Hyalangium ruber: one gene and its partner. The protein of the gene in region 1 binds, or shares a complex with, the protein of each later gene. Links are inferred from orthologs where the notes say so. Each region holds a gene or a part of one and is shown in the gene's direction. Other genes may lie near its edges.

Region 1 (9,048 bases):
GTCAGGGTGGCACGGCGCAGGTGCTCACCAGCAAGCGTGTCCTCGTGACGGGCAGCTTCTCTGAGACACAGGCCGGGCCGCCCGACATCGTTCCGCACCTGCGTCCGTACCTGACGCCAGACGACCGACTCGAGGTCGGCCAGCAGGCGCGGTGGATCTCCGTGGAGGTCAACACCCTGGAGCCAGGGCGTGTGTTGAAGGCGCTCATCGAGCTGGAGGCGCTCCTGGGAGCGCGGGCCTGGGTCCGGGTGCAGCCGGACAATCCACTGGCGGAGGCGCTGCACCGTATCCGCAGGGACCTGGCGTCCCGTGCGGGTGGCTCGTCGCCCTGAGTCGTACGCGCTTCCGGGCGTACTTCAGGCCGCCGCGGGGCGGGACACCTCGAGGATGCCGAAGCCGTTGCCGCCGTAGAAGGTGGCGAGCTGCTGGGCGCTCACGGTGAGGGTGCCGCCGCGCACCAGCGGATCCCCGACGAGGTACTGGCCCTCGGGCGTCTTGCCGAGCACGGTGATGAAGTGGCCGCCCGGGTCGCGCCCGTTGAGGTAGTTGCCGACTTCGAGCTGGCTGGAGCCCCAGGCGCTCCAGGCGCCGTAGCCGCCGAGGATGACCGGGTTGCCGCGCGCGAGCGCCTGATCCACCGCGCTCACCACCGGACCAGACAGCGTCGTCGTCCGCGCCCCGAGCGCCCGCAGGCCCTGGGCGAGCTGCGAGGTGCCCATGCGCGTGGAGTACGTGCTGTCGTAGCCGAGCACCGCGTCGCGCACTCGGTCGATGGAGGAGGAGGCCGTCTGCGCCGTGGCCGGAGTCATCAGCCCCAGCGCCGCCAGCGCCATCACCCCGGAGGTCGGGCCACAGTCATTGAATCCGTAGGGGTTGCCTCCGCTGTTGGAGGCAGTGGGGCCCCACTGGGTGAGGAAGAAGCGGTTGGCCTCCTGGAGCGTGGTGGGCAGGCCCGCGCCTGCGGGGGGCGAGGTGGGCGTGCTGGGCACGGTCGGAGTCTGGCCGCCCGGGAAGAGCGTCTGCACGTGGCTGCGGATGAGCTGCTCGTACTGCTGGCCGCGCCAGTCGTTCATGCCTCCCGGGCCTCGGTGCCACGCGCGCGCCGCGGCGTGCGGGCCGCCGTAGGCCCGCGAGAAGTCGGCCAGCTTCTTGGCGGCGAACTCCAGCTGCCACTCGGGCGGGATGCTCACCGCGTTGGCGCCGCGCCCGGCGTAGAAGTTCTGCTGGCCCGGCTGCGTGGTGCGCACCCACGCCTCGAACTCTCCCAGCAGGCCGTTGTCGTCGTAGCCCAGCAGGCCATGGCCCGTGCCATCCAGGTGGACGATGTGGTTCTTGAAGCTCGACTCCTGGAAGACCATGCCGGCCAGGATCTTCGGATCAAAGCCGTACTGGGTGCCGTAGCGCTCGATCGTCGGCCACAGCTCCTGGAGCGTGAACGTGTGGTTGGGCGCGTTGGAGAGCGGCCCCGTGCTGGGCGTGCCCGGCGTCGTCGGCGTCGTGGGTGGAGTCGGCGCCGAGGTGCCGCCCGGCAGGGTGAGCGTCTGGCCCACGTAGATGCGGTCGGGGTTGGACAGCCCGTTGGTGCGCATCAGCGCATCCACCGTGGTGCCGAAGCGCTGGGCGATGCCCGAGAGCGTGTCTCCGGCGCGCACCGTGTACGTGGAAGGCGTGCTCGGAGGCGGGGTGGGCGTCGTCGGCGTGCCGCTCGGGATGCTGAGCTGCTGGCCCACGTAGATGCGGTCGGGGTTGGTGATGCTGTTGGCCCGAGAGAGCGCGTCCACCGTGGTGCCGAAGCGCTGGGCAATGCCCGAGAGCGTGTCTCCCGCGCGCACCGTGTAGACCGTGCCCGTGGCCTGGAACGCGTCAACGCGTGCCGTGGAACGCGTACCAATTGATTGGGATGCTTCGAAGCCGTCCGCGGGCAGGCTGCTCCGGGAGGCGAGGGGAGCAGTCGCGGCGGCAGTCGAAATGGGCGAGTTAACCTTCTGGAAAGACTTGGGAATCTCGTTCGTGGCGATACGCATGATGGGCTCTCGGGAGGGCTGTGGAAGCGTGCGGCTTACACAGCAGTTCTCGGGCCTAATCCGGCGGAGTTTCCGAAAAAGATTTCGCGCTAAATTTTTCTAGAGCTTCTTCGTGGCCTTCTTGTTCGCCACCGGCGCCTTCTGAGCCGCCACGGGCCGGTCCACCTTGAGCAGCTCCAGGTCCGTGGAGTCCCCGGTGGACACCTTGATGATGCCCACCCCGGGCGCGAACCAGATGAAGCTGTCGATCTGCCGACCCTTCGCCCCCGGGCGGCTGGCCCGCGCCGTGGTCGTGTTCTTCACCTTCACCGCCTTGAAGGTGCCCGCGCCGACCGTCACTTCTTCCTCCCCGACGACGGTGGCCTCCTTGTCGAAGGTCGTGGCGATCACCATGCCCGGCATCTTCGCCGACTCGGGCGGCTGCATCTTCACCGACAGCGAATTGCGCCACACCGAGCCCGGCACCATGTTCACCGACGGTGGGACGACCACCCCCTCGGAGGAAACCACCTCCACCTGCATCCCCGAGGCCGACAGCAGCGTGCCCTCCAGGCCGCCAAGCCCCGTGCGCACGCCCTCCGAGGTACAGAAGGCCTCGGTTTCGCCGCGCTTTCCCTTGAGTTCCACCGCCAGGAGTCCCTTCACCCCCTCCGGCACGGCGGTCACTCCCTGGGTCGAAAGCGTCAGCTCCGAAGATCGACCCGCCCGGTAGGTCAGCTTCAGCCCGTTCTCCAGCGGGAAGTACGGGTTGGGGCAGGGGGCCTCGGCCACGGCCATGTCAGACCGCTGAGGTAGTGGTTCCGGGCTCGCCCCGAGGAGGAGCGAGAGGGCTAGCAAGGGCTGGTACGTAGGACGCCTCCAGAAGGATCACCGGGAAGGTAGGGTGCGTCTCTCACTTTTCAACCCCTTACCGTTCACCGGCGACGGTACAGGGCGTCATCCGAAATGTAGGGTCACACGTTGCATGGTCACGCTTGATCCCCTCATACTCGGCTGGTACAGCTGACCACACGCGGAGGCCGATTTTTCGGCCCTGGAGCGATTTCCACACCCGCGCACCACGCCGCACAGGAGCACCGCTGGATGCGTATCAAGCGCCTGGACATCACTGGCTTCAAGTCATTCATGGAGCGCAGCGTCTTCAGCTTCGGCGAAGGCGTCACCGGCATCGTCGGCCCCAACGGCTGTGGCAAGTCCAACGTGGTGGACGCCATCCGCTGGGCCATGGGCGAGCAGAGCGCCAAGAACCTGCGCGGCCGCGGCATGGAGGACGTCATCTTCAACGGCTCGGAGTCCAAGCCGCCGCTGTCCATGGCCGAGGTGTCGCTCACCTTCGCCATGGAGGAGACGGACGGGCTGGCTCCGCAGTACCAGGGCCTGCCGGAGATCACCGTCACCCGCCGCCTGTTCCGTAACGGCGAGTCCGAGTACCTCATCAACAAGACGACGTGCCGGCTTCTCGACATCACCGAGCTGCTGCTGGGCACGGGCGTCGGCACCAAGGCCTACTCCATCATCGAGCAGGGCCGCGTGGGTCTGATCGTCTCCAGCAAGCCGGAGGACCGCCGGTCGATCATCGAAGAGGCGGCCGGCGTCACCAAGTACAAGGCCCGGCGCAAGGCGGCCGAGCGCAAGATGGAGGCCACCGAGGCCAACCTGCTGCGCGTCACGGACATCACCAACGAGCTGGAGAAGCGGCTCGACACGCTGTCGCGCCAGGCGAAGAAGGCCGAGAAGTACAAGAAGCTCAAGGCGCGCATGCGGGACATCGATCTGCACGCCGCCAGCCACCGCTACCTGGAGCTGCAGGCCGAGAAGAAGGTGCTCGGGATGCGGCTGGAGAGCCTGGGCTCCGAGGAGCGCGAGAACCTGGACCGGGTGCGCGAGCTGGAGGAGGCCATCACCCGGCGCCGCGCGGAGCTGGAGGCGGAGGCCGAGGCCCTGCAGAAGCTCGCCAGCGAGGTCCACGCGCTGGAGCGCGCGGTGCAGCGCGATGACCAGGACCTGGCCTACTGGCGCAAGGATCTGGAGGAGACGAGCGCCCGCGTGGCCCAGGCCGAGGGCGAGCTGAGCCCGCTGCTGGCCCGGCAGGCCGAGATGGCCGAGACCATGGCGGCGCGCGAGGCGGAGCTGACGGGCATCGCCGGGGCGTGGAAGGAGGACGAGGTCGCCATGCAGGTGGCGCAGGAGGAGCTGCGCCGGGTGACGCACCTGCAGACGGAGGTGGCGCTGCGCCTGGAGCAGGAGCGCGCGGGGCTGGTGGCCGTGGCGGCGCGCCTGGCCAACCACGAGTCCAACCTGGTGAACCTCGCCCGCCAGCGCACGGATCTGGAGGCCCGCCGCGAGAAGCTGCGCGTGGAGACGGAAGGGCTGCGCGCGCAGGAGCAGGCGCTGGATGGGGCGCGCACCCAGGTGCTCCAGATGGTGGAGGAGAGCCGCCACAACGCGATCGAGCTGGCCGCGCGCAAGACGCAGGAGGAGGAGGCGCTGGCGAGCACCCGCGCCGCCTTCGCCGAGAGCGAGATCCAGGTCATCAGCCTTCGCGAGGAGCTGGCCGACAAGCGCAGCCGGCTATCCTCGCTGGAGGAGCTGCAGAAGAACTACGAGGGCTTCGACCGCGGTGTGCGCGCGGTGATGGTGCGCGCCGGGCAGCAGTTCCGCGAGCAGGGCATCTTCGGCCTGGTGGCGGATGTGCTCACCGCGCCGCCGCGCTTCGAGCGCGCGGTGGAGGCGGCGCTGGGCGAGCGGCTGCAGCACGTCATCGTCGAGAGCCGGGAGAAGGGCTTCGAGCTGGTGGACTACCTGAAGTCCGCCTCCGAGGGCCGGGGCAGCTTCCTGCCCGTGCCCCTGGACGAGGCGCAGGCGCCCCTGGTGGAGCCGGACTACAGCCGGCCCGGGGTGCTCGGCAGCGCCTTCGCGGAGGTGAAGTACGAGGAGGTGCTGCGGCCGGTGGTTCGGCTGCTGCTCGGGGACGTCGTCATCGTCCAGGACATGGCCTCTGCGCGCGCGTACGCGGCGGCGGGGGGCCCGGTGTGTACCCTCGTCACGCTGGAGGGCGAGGTGGTGCGGGCGGATGGCACCCTCACCGGCGGTGAGCGCGAGGGCGCGGCAGTGGGCGCGCTGCAGAAGAAGCGCGAGATCGCTGAGCTGGCCTCCGAGGTGGCCCGGGTGGAGGAGCGCTACAACGAGATCCTCACCCGGCACTACACGCTCCAGAAGCAGATGGGGCAGACGGAGACGGTGCTCAAGGGGCTGGCGAAGAACCAGCACGCCGAAGAGCTGAACCTCGCCAGCCAGGAGAAGGACCTGCACAAGGCCAGCGAGGACCTGGCACGGGTGCGCGAGCGGCTGGCCACGTTGGACCAGGAGGAAGGGCAGCTGGCGCACTCCCACGGGGCGCTGGTGCATGAGGAGGAGAACAGCCGAGGCGAGGTGGCCCACGGACAGGCGGACCGCGAGGGGCGCGAGGAGCGCGTGCGGCAGCTCTCCGGGGAGATGGAGAACCTCAAGCAGCGGGCGGAGACGGCGTCCTCGGACCTGATGGGGCTGCGCATCAAGGTGGCCGCGGGCAGCGAGCGCGGCGAGGCGGCTCGCAAGGAGCTGGAGAGCTTGCTCACCCAGAAGCGGGAGATGGAAGACCGCGTCCACCGCCTGCGGGTGGTGGTGGGGGAGGGCACCGCGCGCACGGACGAGCTCAAGCACCGCATCGAGGAGACGGACGGGGGCCGCTCGAAGCGGGCCGAGGAGCACCGCCTGGCCGCCGAGACGCTCGAGGGGCGCCGCACCACCCACGCCGCCGTCTCGGCCGAGGTGCGCGAGCAGGACACCCAGTTCCGCGAGCTGCGCGGCCGGGTGGACGAGCTGATGCAGGGCCTGTCGCAGATCTCCCTCAAGGAGCGGGAGATCGCCCTGGAGGTGGAGCACCTGTCGGCCGGCATCCGCGAGCGGCACCAGGTGGAGCTGGAGCTGGAGCTGCACCGCTACCACCTGCTGGCGCCGCTGCCTCCCGAGGCCGAGGCCGAGCTGAAGGACCTGCGCTCCCAGGTGGAGAAGATGGGGGAGATCAACCTCACCGCCATCGACGAGCACGCGGAGCTGTCCAAGCGCTACGACTTCCTGGCGGCGCAGAAGAAGGACCTGACGGCCTCGCTGGAGCAGCTCAAGGAGGCCATCACCCGCATCGATGCGACGAGCCGCGAGCGGTTCAAGCAGACCTTCGACGTGGTGAACGAGAAGTTCCAGGCGGTGTTCCCGCGGCTGTTCGGCGGCGGGCGGGCCAGCCTGGTGCTCACCAACGAGGGGCCGGGCGCCGAGCCGGGCGTGGAGATCGTCGCCCAGCCGCCGGGCAAGAAGCTGCAGAGCGTGAACCTGCTGTCCGGTGGCGAGAAGGCGCTGACGGCCGTGGCGCTCATCTTCGGCATCTTCCTCATCAAGCCGACGCCCTTCTGCCTCCTGGACGAGGTCGACGCGCCGCTGGATGAGGGCAACGTGGGCCGCTACAACGACATGGTGAAGGAGATGAGCAGCCAGTCGCAGTTCATCCTCATCACCCACAACAAGCGGACCATGGAAGTGGCCGACACGCTCTACGGCGTGACCATGGAGGAGCCGGGCATCTCCAAGCTGGTGAGCGTGAAGCTGCGCGAGGCCAAGGCCGCCAACGACAACATCTCGGCGGCCTGAGTCACGGCTACACGGAGAGGAGCTCCAGCGCGAGTCGGTGGTAGGCCTCGCGCTGGGCCAGCCCGTTGAAGCCCCCGTTGATGCGGCGGGTGATTTCCCGGAAGTCGCCCGCGTCCGCGAGCGCGTTGAGCCCCCGGCCCTTCCAGTACCAGCCCGCCACGCGGAAGCCGATGTCCAGGTCCGCGGCGCGGGTAGGATTGCCCTCCAGGTCGATGCCCAGCGCCCGACCGGCGGTCCGGTAGTTGGATCGGCCCGTGAGCTGGATCGGGCCCCGGCCCTTGTAGCGAGGGCCATCCCCCGGCTCGGTGTTGCCCAGGTCCTTGCGTCCCTCGTACGCCTCTCCGGAGGCGATCTCCTCGAAGAAGCGCAGCTCGCCGCTCTCGTGGGCCAGCTGCGCGAGGAAGGCCGCCTGGCGCTGAGGGGTGGTGATGTCCGCCTCGGCCATCGCGGCGTTGAGGTGGGGCAGGCACGCGGCGGCACGGCTGTCCGACAGCCTGGGCATGAGGTCCTGAAGCTGTTGCAGGGAGATGCCCCCGCCCGTGGCGGCCGTGGGCGGCTCGGCCTGGACTCCGAGCGCCGCCCAGGTCCGAGGGCCCACCGCGCCGTCCACGGTGAGGCCGTGGGCCCGCTGGAAGTCCCGGACCGCCGCCTCGGTCCTCGCGCCGAATTGGCCATCCGCCGCGCCGGGAGCGAAGCCCGCCGCCGCGAGCCTGCGTTGGAGCTCGGCGACCTCCGGGCCGCGCGAGTTCAGGCTCAGGGTGCTGGAGGCGAGCGAAGGGTGGAGCGAGGGCGAGGGCATGGAAACCTCCGGGTGCGTACGCCTCAAGGTGGAGCGGGCTCGCCGGACTTGTGAGAAGCCCCCCGGTGCGAGCGCTCCCTGCTCTCCCGCCTGCCTCTCCTCAGCCCCGCGCGGCGCTCAGCACAGGGTCTCCATGGCGCCCAGCTGCTCGAGCAGCTCCTGGGGGTGCTGGGCCTCGAAGAGGCGATCCGCCAGGCCATGGCTCGCCAGCCGCGCCACATGGGCCAGCCGGACGAGGTGGGAACGCCCCCGCTCGGCGCTCACGAGGACCACCAACAACCGCAGTGGCAGCCCATCCGGCGTGTCCACACTCAGCGGGCTGGCCAGGGTCACCAGCGCCGCCGTGGGATGGGTGCCGGCGATGAGGGCGTGGGGTACGGCGACGCCATTGCCCACCGCGCTGGAGACCTCGCTCTCGCGCTGCCGCAGCGCCGCCACCAGTTGCGCGGCTCCGACTCCGGGGCAGGCCGAGGTCAGACGCCCCGCGGCCACATCCAGCGCATCCTCCAGCCTCGCACAGGAGAGCTGGACGACCAGCCGCTCGGGAGCCAGCAGGTTCGCCAGCGTGGGCACGGGCTCGTCGCGGCGGGCCTCTCGCAGGGGAAACTCCTCGTCGAGGAGCCGCCGCACGCGGGCAAGCTGCGGCCCGGTCAGCCGCCGCCGCGCGATGTCCAGGAAGAGCTGTCCGGCCCCGGGCTCCTGCTCCAGGTAGCTGGAGACGAAGGGGCTCACCCGGTGCGCCACGTCCATCAGCAGCGTGGGGGGCACGTCCAGTTCCCGGGCGATGGCGGCGAGCCGCTCGGGCGTGGGCACCGCGTCCAGGCCGTGCTCCACCCGGCTGAGGTACGCGCTGGAGACGCCAATGCGGCGGGCCAGGTCTCTCAGAGAGAGGCCCGCATCCACTCGCAACAAACGCAGTGTGGCTCCCAGGTGCATCGGGGATTCACCTCGCTACGGGAAGTGCTTCGACCGAAGAGGACGCCGAGGCCTTCTCGGCCAGCGGCTCCGGCTGGCGGACGATGAGCAGGGAGCAAGAGGACTCTCCGATGAGGCGCTCGCGGTGCAGACCGAAGAGCCGGTCCTCGAGGCCCCACTCCGCGCCGACACCGATCACGATGAGCTCATAGCCCTGTGTCGCCTCCTGCAGCGCCGCCTCCTCGGGAGTCGCGTGCGCCACGGCCTTGAAGCGCACCCGGCCGGACTGCTCGGGGAAGAGCTCATCCACCAGGGAGCGACCGACCGTGCTGGCCGTATCCCGCTCGGGTTGGGTGACGTGCAGCACTGTCACCTCCGCGCCCGTGTGCTGGAGCAGTCGCCGCGCCAGGTCGAGCGCCGCGCGGTCATGCCGGCTGCCGATGAAGGGCACCAGCACCCGGCGGATCTCGGACAGGCCTCGGTCCACCAGCACGGCCACGTTCGTGCTGGCGTCCTTCATCACCTCGTGGACAGTGCCGCCCAGCATGGTCTGGCTGAACAGCGGCTTGTGCCAGCCGAGCAGGACGAGATCCGCGCGCTTGGCCTCGGCGGTGCGGCAGATGTCCA
Region 2 (5,332 bases), on another replicon or contig:
AACTACCACGCGCTCACCACCGTGCGGGATGCGAAGCTGGCGCAGGAGCTGACGCGCGAGGCGGCCATCTCCTACGTGGCGCTGGGGTTGGATCCCGCGCGCGCGGTGCTCTTCCGGCAGAGCGATGTGCGCGAGGTGCTGGAGCTCTACTGGATCCTCGGCACCCTGGTGCCGCAGGCGAACCTGGAGCGGGCGCACAGCTACAAGGACAAGATCGCCAAGGGCATCAGCCCGGACTTCGGGCTGTTCGCCTACCCGGTGCTGATGGCGGCCGACATCCTCCTGTACAGCACCGACTTCGTGCCGGTGGGCAAGGATCAGGTCCAGCACATCGAGTTCGCCCGCGACTGGGCGGTGAAGTTCAACGTCACCTACGTGCCCGGCTACGACCCGGCCGATCCCGACGGCAAGGAGAAGGGGCACGCGCCCGGAATCCTCCGGCTGCCGGCGGCCCGGGTGCAGGAGAGCACCGCCGTGGTGCCCGGCATCGACGGGCAGAAGATGTCCAAGTCCTACGGCAACACCATCGACATCTTCGGAGACGAGAAGGAGCTCAAGAAGCGCTTCATGAGCATCAAGACGGACTCCACGCCCGTGGAGGCGCCCAAGCCCACCGAGAACGCTCCGCTGTACGACTTGCTCAAGGTGATGCTGCCCGAGTCCGAGTTCGCCCAGGCGGACGCCACCTGGCGCGCGGGCGGCAAGGGCTACGGCGATTACAAGAAGCTGCTGCTGGAGGCCTTCCACACCACGTTCGGGCCCGCGCGAAAGCGCCGCGCGGAGCTGCTGGCCGACCCGGGCGAGCTGGAGCGAATCCTTCAGGACGGAGCCCGGCGGGCCCGCGAGGCGGCCTCTCCGGTGATGGAGCGCGTGCGCCGCGCGGTGGGGCTCTCCTGACCCGCCGAATGTTTGACCCCCCTGAAGGGCACTGCTAAGGGGTAGGCCTTGATGTGCCCGAAGGACGTCCGGTGAACGAGGACCCCCGCTCGCCGCCCGAGGAGGGCTCCAGCGATGGCGAGGTGCCCCGTTCTCCTGGGGACGCCTTCCGTATTGCCCTGCCCAATTTCGAGGGCCCGCTCGACCTGCTGCTGCACCTCATCCGCGAGCACCGGGTCGACATCTTCGACATCCCCATCGCGCTCATCGTCGGCAAGTACCTGGAGTACCTGGAGCGGATGCGGGAGCTGAACCTGGACATCGCCGGAGAGTTCCTGGTGATGGCCTCCACGCTGGCCCACCTCAAGAGCCGCATGCTGCTGCCGCGCCAGGACGCCGCCGCGCCGGTGGAGGGCGGGGAGCTGGCGGTGGAGGAGGCGGGAGACCCGCGCGCCGAGCTGGTGCGCCGGCTGCTGGAGTATCAGAAGTACAAGGACGCCGCCGAGCAGCTGGCCCGCCAGGACCTGCTCGAGCGCGATGTGTTCCCGCGCCGGGTGCCGGTGGAGGCCGTGCCCATCCCCGAGGAGGAGGTGGGCCTGCAGGAGTTCTCGGTCCTCAAGCTGATCGAAGCGCTGGACCGGGTACTGGAGCGCCTGGCTCCCAAGCCGCAGCACGAGGTGGTGCGCGAGCGCCTCAGCCTCGGCGAGGCCACCTTGCGAGTCGTCGAGCGCCTGCGTGGCCAGCCGCAAGTGGTCTTCGAGAACTTGTTCACCGAGGCCACCACGCGGCAGGAGATCGTGATCACCTTCCTGGCGATCCTGGAGATGGTGAAGCGGCGCCTCATCCGGGTCCACCAGGAAGAGCCCTTGAAGGAAATCATCCTCACGCCCAACGGCGACGCCTTGGAGCGGCTGGTCCCCACGGAGGTGGACGAGAGTGACTACCGGTAGCGACCCGACGGACACCCCCGAAGGCACCGAGGCGGCGGACGAGGCCCCGGCCCCTGGCACGCCCGGAGGCCCGGGCCCCTTCTCCGAGGAGGAGATCGCCGCCGTCACCGGCCCGGGCGGCGAGAACGAGCTGGACGAGGTGGAGGCCGCCGCCATCGAGGAGGACTCCGGGCCGGATCTGGAGACCTCGTTCGAGAAGCTCGTCTCCAAGAGCCGCAAGCTGTCCGAGGATCGCATCCGCACGGTGCTCCAGAGCGTGCTCTTCGTGGCGGACAAGCCGCTCACGGTGGACCAGCTCTACGAGTCCACCGGCATCGATCGCGAGCTGATCCTCCAGGCGCTCAACCAGATCTCCGGCATGCACCGCGATGGCATCAACGGCATCGTCCTGCACGAGGTGGCCGGCGGGTGGCAGTTCCGCACGGATCCGCACTCGGCCGAGTACGTGCGGCGCTACCTGCGCGTGAAGCCCCAGCGGCTCACCCGGGCCGCCGTGGAGACGTTGGCCATCATCGCCTACCGCCAGCCGGTGACCCGGCCCGAGGTGGAGGAGATCCGCGGCGTGGACTGCGGCGCCGTCATCAAGGCGCTGATGGACCGCAAGCTGGTGAAGATCCTCGGCAAGAAGGAAGAGGTGGGCCGGCCCATCCTCTATGGCACCACGCGGGAGTTCCTCGAGTTCTTCGCGCTCAAGGACCTGTCCGCCCTGCCCACGCTGCGTGAGTTCCACGAGCTGACGCAGGAGCACCAGGAGATCGTAGAGAAGGAGAATGTCGTGGCGCCGAAGGCCGCCGGCACCGTGGAGGCCCTGTCGGACCCGGGCTTCCAGAAGCGGCTGGACAAGAACGCGGCGGCGAGCGAAGCCGCGCTGGAAGACCTGGAGGAGGCCATGGCCGCGGCCGATCGCACCCAGAAGTCCGCCTCCACTGTATTGACGACGAACACGTCCCCGCAGACGCCCGAAGCCGGCGCCGCGGGGCCCAAGCCCGAGTGACGGGCATTGAAGAAGGCATTGCATGGCTGCTGAACGACTGCAGAAGTACCTGGCCCGAGCGGGTGTTGCCTCGCGCCGACACGCCGAGGAGCTCATCACCGCGGGCCGCGTCACGGTGAACAACGAGAAGGTGACCGAGCTGGGCAGCCGGGTGGATCCGGAGAAGGACCTGGTGGCGGTGGACGGGCAGCACGTGGCCCCGCCGGAGACCTCCTCTTATTACCTGCTCTACAAGCCGGCCGGCGTGGTGACGACGCTGTCGGATCCGCAGGGCCGCCCCACGGTGGCCAGCTACGTGGAGAGCGCCGACAAGCGGCTCTTCCCGGTGGGCCGGTTGGACTACGACGCCGAGGGGGCGCTGCTCTTCACGGATGATGGGGCGCTGGCCCACAAGCTCACGCACCCCAGCTTCCAGGTGCCGCGCACGTACCTGGCCAAGGTGAAGGGCTCGCCGGACACGGCGACCCTGGACAAGCTGCGCGGCGGCGTGCGGCTCGAGGACGGCATGGCCACCCCGCTGTCGGTGGACGTGTTCGAGCAGGCCGAGCGCAACACGTGGCTGAAGATCGTCGTCGCCGAGGGGCGGCCGCACCTCATCAAGCGCCTGTGCGCGGCGGTGGGGCACCCGGTGGTGCGCCTGTACCGGCCGGCCTACGCGGGCGTGGGCGTGGGCGGGCTGCGGCCGGGCGAGCTGCGGCCGCTCACGAACACCGAGGTGCGTCTGCTCCAGGACGTGGCGGAGGCCCGGACGGCGCCTCCCGAGGGAGAGCTGGGCCTGCCTCCGCGGCGGCACGGGCGCTCCGCGCCGGGCTTCACCTCGGACGATGACAGCGAGGATTTCGATCTGGAGGAGGCGCGGACCGCGCCCCCTGCGCCTCGGCCGGAGGCGGGTGGTCGCAAGCCGCGTGCTGGCACGGCGGAGCGTCCCGAGCGCAAGGCTCCGGGGCGGGCGCGGACGGAGGGAGGCACGGGGTTGGCTCGTTTCGATCGCACGCGCGGGGCAGAGGAGGGCGGAGAGCGGCCCCGTCGCAAGGCGTGGGGCGAGGAGGGTGGCCGTCCCGAGCGCAAGGAGTGGAAGCCTCGGGCCGAGGGCGCCGGTCGTCCCGAGCGCAAGGCATGGTCTCCTCGTGGCGAGGGGGCCGGTCGCCCGGAGCGCAAGGAGTGGAAGCCCCGTGGCGAGGGGGCGGGTCGCCCCGAGCGCAAGGAGTGGACGCCCCGTGGCGAAGAGGGCGGTCGTCCCGAGCGCCGGGAGTGGAAGCCTCGGGCCGAAGGCGCGGGGCGCCCGGAGCGTAAGGCGTGGTCTCCTCGTGGCGAGGGCGCGGGTCGTCCGGAGCGCAAGGAGTGGAAGCCTCGCGGAGAGGGCGCCGGTCGCCCCGAGCGCAAGGAGTGGAAGCCCCGTGGCGAGGGAGCAGGCCGTCCCGAGCGCAAGGCATGGGCACCGCGCGGTGAAGGCGCTGACCGCCCGGAGCGCAAGGAGTGGAAGCCTCGTGGCGAGGGGGCGGGTCGCCCGGAGCGCAAGGAGTGGAAGCCCCGGGGTGAAGAGGGCGTTCGTCCCGAGCGCCGGGAGTGGAAGCCTCGTGGCGAGGGCGCGGGCCGCCCGGAGCGCAAGGCGTGGTCTCCTCGTGGCGAGGGCGCCGGTCGTCCGGAGCGCAAGGAGTGGAAGCCTCGCGGAGAGGGCGCCGGTCGCCCGGAGCGCAAGACGTGGGCACCTCGTGGCGAGGGCGAGGGCCGTCCCGAGCGCAAGGAGTGGAAGCCTCGCGGCGAGGGCGCCGGTCGCCCCGAGCGCAAGGCGTGGGCACCCCGTGGCGAGGGCGCCGGTCGCCCGGAGCGGCGGGATACGCGTCGTCCCTCCCGCTTCGGCGGTGCGGGCGAAGGCGCTCGGCCCGAGCGCCGGGGGGCGCGTCCGGAGGGTGGCTCGGAGGGCGGCAGCGGCTTCGTCGACTGGCGCAAGCGCAAGAAGAGCGAGCCGGGCACCTCCTGGAATTCGGAGCGCCCGGGGTCTGGCGGGGCTCGGGGCCCTCGCAAGCCCGCCGGCCCTCGCCGGCCGCGCTAACGCGTGACGGTGCGGCGTCCGGCACGGGGGCTGATATAACCGGACGCCTCCCCACCGTTTCCCTCCCGGAGTGCGATGAGAACCGGCGTTCGCCCCCTTTTCGTCGTCCTGTCCCTCGTGCTGGTAGCTGGGTGCCAGGGCAACCGTGATCAGCTCCTCGCAGACCTCCAGAGCCCTCGGCCGGAGGTCCGCGCCCAGGCCGTGAAGGCCCTGGCCAAACAGGGCAACGCGGACGATCTGGTCCTCTTCACCCGCGCCGCCAAGGACATGGCCTCCATCGTCCGAGGCGAGGCCGCCGAGGCCCTGGGCGAGAGCCAGGATCCCCGCGTGGTGGATCTGCTGGGCGAGCTGCTCGAGGACCAGGACGAGGACGTCCAGGGCCGCGCTGCCATGGCCCTCTCCAAGGTCAAGAACGACAAGGCCAAGGCGTACCTCACCCTCCAGTACGGGCGCCGGAGC

The links. The genes of interacting proteins can lie anywhere in the genome.
Region 2: the proteins of smc (region 1) and SYV04_RS32145 are in contact, whole or in part, in a crystal structure (PDB 3ZGX), measured with the Bacillus subtilis proteins. The link is inferred for Hyalangium ruber from one-to-one orthologs.

What each region holds. Positions count from the first base shown.
Region 1 is NZ_JAXIVS010000009.1:152,133-161,180, forward strand. The notes cover bases 2,731-6,907. They hold smc (chromosome segregation protein SMC), read left to right. Parts: upstream 2,731-3,107; coding sequence 3,108-6,707; downstream 6,708-6,907. Other genes in these bases: SYV04_RS25520 (TapB family protein), read right to left, coding at 2,731-2,801; SYV04_RS25530 (peptidoglycan-binding protein), read right to left, coding at 6,715-6,907. Outside these bases: SYV04_RS25510 (radical SAM protein), read left to right, coding at 1-332; SYV04_RS25515 (LysM peptidoglycan-binding domain-containing protein), read right to left, coding at 357-2,024; more of SYV04_RS25520, read right to left, coding at 2,124-2,730; more of SYV04_RS25530, read right to left, coding at 6,908-7,506; SYV04_RS25535 (helix-turn-helix domain-containing protein), read right to left, coding at 7,624-8,442; SYV04_RS25540 (cation:proton antiporter domain-containing protein), read right to left, coding at 8,450-9,048. UniProt on the Bacillus subtilis protein: Required for chromosome condensation and partitioning.
Region 2 is NZ_JAXIVS010000013.1:215,466-220,797, forward strand. What follows is about bases 1-2,897. They hold SYV04_RS32145 (segregation and condensation protein A), read left to right. Parts: upstream 1-968; coding sequence 969-1,826; downstream 1,827-2,897. Other genes in these bases: trpS (tryptophan--tRNA ligase), read left to right, coding at 1-897; scpB (SMC-Scp complex subunit ScpB), read left to right, coding at 1,813-2,820; SYV04_RS32155 (pseudouridine synthase), read left to right, coding at 2,843-2,897. Also shown: more of SYV04_RS32155, read left to right, coding at 2,898-4,873; SYV04_RS32160 (HEAT repeat domain-containing protein), read left to right, coding at 4,949-5,332. UniProt on the Bacillus subtilis protein: Participates in chromosomal partition during cell division. May act via the formation of a condensin-like complex containing Smc and ScpB that pull DNA away from mid-cell into both cell halves.